Regions from separate parts of the Diaphorobacter sp. MNS-0 genome, predicted to be linked through region 1. Evidence: riboswitches for the same ligand, from Rfam matches in the RefSeq annotation. Region 1 holds a riboswitch; the other holds the start of a gene.

Region 1 (2,390 bases):
CTCACCATCTCCGTGGCCGTCTCCATCGGGCTGGCCTCCATCCTGGGCATACAAGTGGCGAACGCCAACATGCTGATCTCCGTGAAGGAGATGTTCGCCTCCATCAACAAGTTTCCGCTCGCAGCCATTCCGTTCTTCATCCTGGCGGGCAACCTCATGGAGACCGGCGGTATTTCGCGCCGGCTCGTGGAGTTTGCCAAGAGCATCGTGGGCGGCGTGCAGGGCGGCCTGCCCATGACCTGCGTGCTCACCTGCATGATCTTCGCGGCCGTCTCAGGGTCATCGGTGGCGACCACGTTCGCCATCGGCGCCATCCTGATTCCTGCGCTCATCAAGCATGGCTACCCCACCAGCTACGCGGCCGCGCTGCAGGCCACCAGTGCCGAGCTGGGTGTGATCATCCCGCCGTCGATCCCCATGATCCTGTACGGCGTGGCGGCCGAGGTATCGATCGGCGAGCTGTTCATCGCCGGCTTCGGCCCCGGCATCCTGATCAGCGGTGCGCTGATGCTGTTCGTCTGGGTGTATTGCAAGTACAAGGGCTGGGGCAAGCATGACGGCGACGGGCGCATGCCCTTCGGCCGCGCGCTGCTGCAGGCGGGCTGGGCACTGCTGATGCCAGTCATCATCCTGGGCGGCATCTACGGCGGCGTGTTCACGCCCACCGAGGCCTCTGCCGTGGCCGTGTTCTACGCGCTGGTGGTGGGCATGCTGATCTACCGCGAGATCCGCGTCGCGGACCTGTTCGCCATCCTACGCAAGTCGGCCATCTCGTCGGCGGTGATCATGTTCATCATTGCCAATGCGGGCCTGTTTGCCTTCCTCATCACGCGCGCTGGCGTGCCGGACGCCATCGGCCGCTGGCTGCAGGAGGTGCTGCAGTCGCCCGCGCTGTTCCTGCTGGGCGTGAATGCCGCGCTGTTCGTGATCGGCATGTTCATCGAGACCAGCGCCGCCATCATCGTGCTGGCGCCGATCCTGGCGCCGGTGGCCCAGCACTTCGGCGTGGACCCGGTGCACTTCGGGCTGATCATGGTGGTGAACCTGGCGCTCGGCATGATCACGCCACCCTTCGGCGTGAACCTGTTCGCGGCGTGCACGGTGGCGCGCATCTCTCTGGATCGCATCGTCGCCCACCTGCTGCCGTTCGTGGGCGTGGTCCTGCTGTGCCTCCTGGTCATCACCTACGTGCCATCGCTTTCATTGGCCCTGCGTGATCTCGTGTACGCAAAATAGATAGAATCCGTCCCGTCAGGAGAGAGTCCGCGCCCCTCAGGGCCGGGCCGCCGAAGGCGCAGGCAGCAGCCGAACGCTCAGGCAAAAGGACTGGCGACACGCCCGCAGGGATGCGGGTGTTTCCCTTGCTGGAGAGAGGCCGCAGCAGCATGCGGCCCACCGAAGGAGCAAGCCCCGCGACATGCCATGCAGGCGGGGTGAATCTCTCAGGTAAAGCGGACAGCGGGGCAAATCGGCGATCGAGAGATCGCTCCACCATTTGCCTTCGCCCATTGCCATGTCCGCCATGTCCGACCTGCTCACCACTCCCCTCAACGCCCTGCACATCGAACTGGGCGCCCGCATGGTGCCCTTCGCCGGCTACTCCATGCCCGTGCAATACCCCATGGGCCTGATGGCCGAGCACCACCACACGCGCACGGCGGCCGGCCTGTTCGACGTGTCGCACATGGGGCAGCTCAAGCTGGTCGGCCCTGACGCCGCTGCCGCGTTCGAGACGCTGACGCCCGTGGACGTGGTCGACCTGCCCGTGGGCAAGCAGCGCTACGGCCTGCTCCTCAATGACGAGGGCGGCATCATCGACGACCTCATGTTCTTCCGCATGGCGCAGGACGAGCTCTTCGTGATCGTCAACGGCGCCTGCAAGGTGGGCGACATTGCCCACATCCAGGAGCGCATCGGCCAACGCTGCCAGGTGATTCCCATGCCCGACCAGGCCCTGCTCGCGCTGCAGGGCCCACAGGCGGCTGCGGTGCTCGCGCGTCTGGCACCAGGCGTGGACAAACTGGTGTTCATGACCGGCGGGCATTTCGACATCGCGGGGGCGCAGTGCTTCGTGACGCGCAGCGGCTACACCGGAGAGGACGGCTTCGAGATCTCGGTGCCCGCCACGCAGGCCGAGGCCCTGGCGCGCACGCTGCTGGCCCAGCCCGAGGTCAAGCCCATCGGCCTGGGCGCACGCAATTCGCTGCGCCTGGAAGCCGGCTTGTGCCTATATGGCAACGACATCGACACCACTACCACCCCACCCGAAGCCGGCCTGAACTGGGCCATCCAGAAGGTGCGCCGTACAGGCGGCGCGCGCGCTGGCGGTTTTCCCGGTGCCGACAAGGTGCTGGCCCAGATCGACAGCCCGGCCACCCTCACGCGCAAGC
Region 2 (2,390 bases), 1.5 Mb from region 1:
GCCGAGCGCCTGTCCGTGGCCCAGGCCGTGGCGGCCGCCAGCGGCGTGGCAACGCTGGCCGACCATTACGGCGCGCGCCTGGCCGGCCTGCCCGCCCCCGCGGCGGATGCCCGCTGGCAAGCCATCACGCATTTCACGCAGCTGCTGGCCACGCAGCCCGCTGCGGCCGACCGCGCGGCCCTGCTCGCCCTGCCCCAGGCGGGCCTCGCCACGCCGGACGTGGTGCTGCTCGCGCAGCTCATCGGCTTCGTGGCCTACCAGGCGCGGTTGGTGGCCGGCGTGGCGGCGCTGGCCGCCCTCGGCCCCGCGGGCACCGCAGCCAAGCCGGTCGCTGCCGCCACAACGCCAGAAGCGCCCTTCGTGCACCCCGCCAACCTGCCCCCGCCCGGCGAGCCGCTGCGCCTGGCCGGCTACACCAGCGAGACGCTGGACTGGAAGGCCTGGCTGCCCGTAGTGGACCCCGCCACCGCCAGCGCCGAGCAGAACGCCGTGCTGGACGCAAGCCACCCCAAGGCACGCACGTCGGACTTCTACCTCGTGCTGGCGCACCAGCCCCGCGTGCTGGCCGAGCGCTCAGAGGCGTTCAACGCCATCATGTATGCGCCTGGCGGCCTGCCGCGCGCCGAGCGCGAGGTGGCCACCACCGTGGTCTCGCGCATCAACGGCTGCGTGTACTGCGCGTCGGTGCATGCGCAGCGCTTCGAGCAGCTGGCCAAGCGCAACGACGTGATCGCGCAGATCTTCACCGACCCCGACAGCGCCGGCACCAACGCCCGCGAGCGCGCCCTGGCGCAGGCCAGCGCCGCGCTCACGCGCGCGCCCGGTGCATTCGGGCCGCAGCACCTCGCGCCGCTGCGCGCCGCGGGCCTGAGCGACCTGGAAATCCTGGACACGGTGCACGCCGCCGCGCTGTTCGCCTGGGCCAACCGCCTCATGCTCAACCTGGGCGAAGCGGTCTACCCCTGAGCATGCACCCAGCGCCCCGCCCTGAGAGCGTGTTCATGGTCTGAGGGTTAGCCCGCTGGGGGCGCCGCGCCCGGGCCGCTACGATGGCCGGCGCAGGAGAGCAAACGGCCATGTGCCGTTTCACCGAAGGCGCAAACTCCCATACACGCTCAGGTTCCGTACTGCACACCCACACAGCCGTCTGGAGAGCCGCCACGCCCGCCGTGGCGCACCGAAGGAGCAAGTGCCGCGCACGGTCCCGCGCGGCATGAATCTCTCAGGTACCAAGGACAGGGGGAGCGGCAGCCAGGCCATGTCGCGCCCGCTGTTCGCTATTCATTCAATAGCTGCTCGCGCTTGCCCTGCCTGCGCAAACCTTGAAAAAGGCTTGTAAACCATGCGCGTGATCGTTCTGGGCGCCGGCGTCGTCGGCACCACCTCTGCGTACTTCCTCCAGCAACTCGGCCACGAGGTCACCGTCATCGACCGGCAGGCTGTGCCCGGTGCGGAAACCAGCTTCGCCAACGGCGGCCAGATCTCGGTCAGCCACGCCGAGCCCTGGGCCAACCCCGGCGCGCCGCTCAAGGTGCTGCAGTGGCTGGGCAAAGAGGATGCGCCGCTCTTGTTTCGCTTGCGCGCGGACATGCGCCAGTGGCTTTGGGGCCTGCAATTCCTGCGCGAATGCACGCCCGCGCGCACGCGCCACAACATCGAGCAGATCGTGAGCCTGGGCAGCTACAGCCGCAGCACGCTGCAGCAACTGCGCACCGACACGGGCCTGCAGTACGACCAGCGCACGCAGGGCATCCTGCACTTCTACACCAGCGCCCAGGAGTTCGACGCCGCGCTGGCGCCCGCCGAGCAGATGCGTGCGCTGGGCTGCCACCGCCGCGTGGTGGATGCCGACGAGGCCGTGCGCATCGAGCCAGCCCTGGCCCACGTCCGCCCGCAGCTGGCGGGCGCCACCTACACGGCGGAGGACGAGTCCGGCGACGCCCACCTGTTCACGCGCGCGCTGGCCGGCGTGGCCCAGGCCGCGGGCGTGCAATTCCGCCTGGGCTGCCACATCACCGCGCTGCACCCGGCGGGCGGCGCCATCGACCATGTGGAGATCACCAACGAGGCCGGCGGCTACGAGCGCTTGCGCGGCGACGCCTACGTGCTGGCGCTGGGCGCATTCACCCCGCTGCTGGCCCAGCCCCTGGGCCTGCGCCTGCCCATCTACCCGGCCAAGGGCTATTCGGTGACGCTGCCGGTGCGCGACACGGCCGCCGCCTACCAGGTGAGCCTGACGGACGATGAGTACAAGCTGGTCTTCTCGCGCTACACCAGCGCGCAGGGCGACCGGCTGCGCATCGCGGGGACGGCCGAGCTCAACGGCTACGAGCGCGCGCTGAACGCCGTGCGCTGCGAAGCCATCGTGCGGCGCGTGGAGCAGCTCTTTC

The links. A riboswitch is a leader RNA that binds a small molecule or an ion and turns the genes downstream of it on or off. The one in region 1 is predicted to bind glycine.
Region 2: another riboswitch for glycine. It lies ahead of K2L43_RS17130 (D-amino acid dehydrogenase); the one in region 1 lies ahead of gcvT (glycine cleavage system aminomethyltransferase GcvT).

What each region holds. Positions count from the first base shown of each region.
Region 1 is NZ_CP080761.1:2,089,238-2,091,627, forward strand. Features, by position in the region: gene K2L43_RS10005 (TRAP transporter large permease) at 1-1,236, shown strand, start outside; glycine riboswitch at 1,243-1,335, shown strand; glycine riboswitch at 1,355-1,469, shown strand; gene gcvT (glycine cleavage system aminomethyltransferase GcvT) at 1,514-2,390, shown strand, end outside.
Region 2 is NZ_CP080761.1:3,611,785-3,614,174, forward strand. Features, by position in the region: gene K2L43_RS17125 (peroxidase-related enzyme) at 1-966, shown strand, start outside; glycine riboswitch at 1,138-1,249, shown strand; gene K2L43_RS17130 (D-amino acid dehydrogenase) at 1,343-2,390, shown strand, end outside.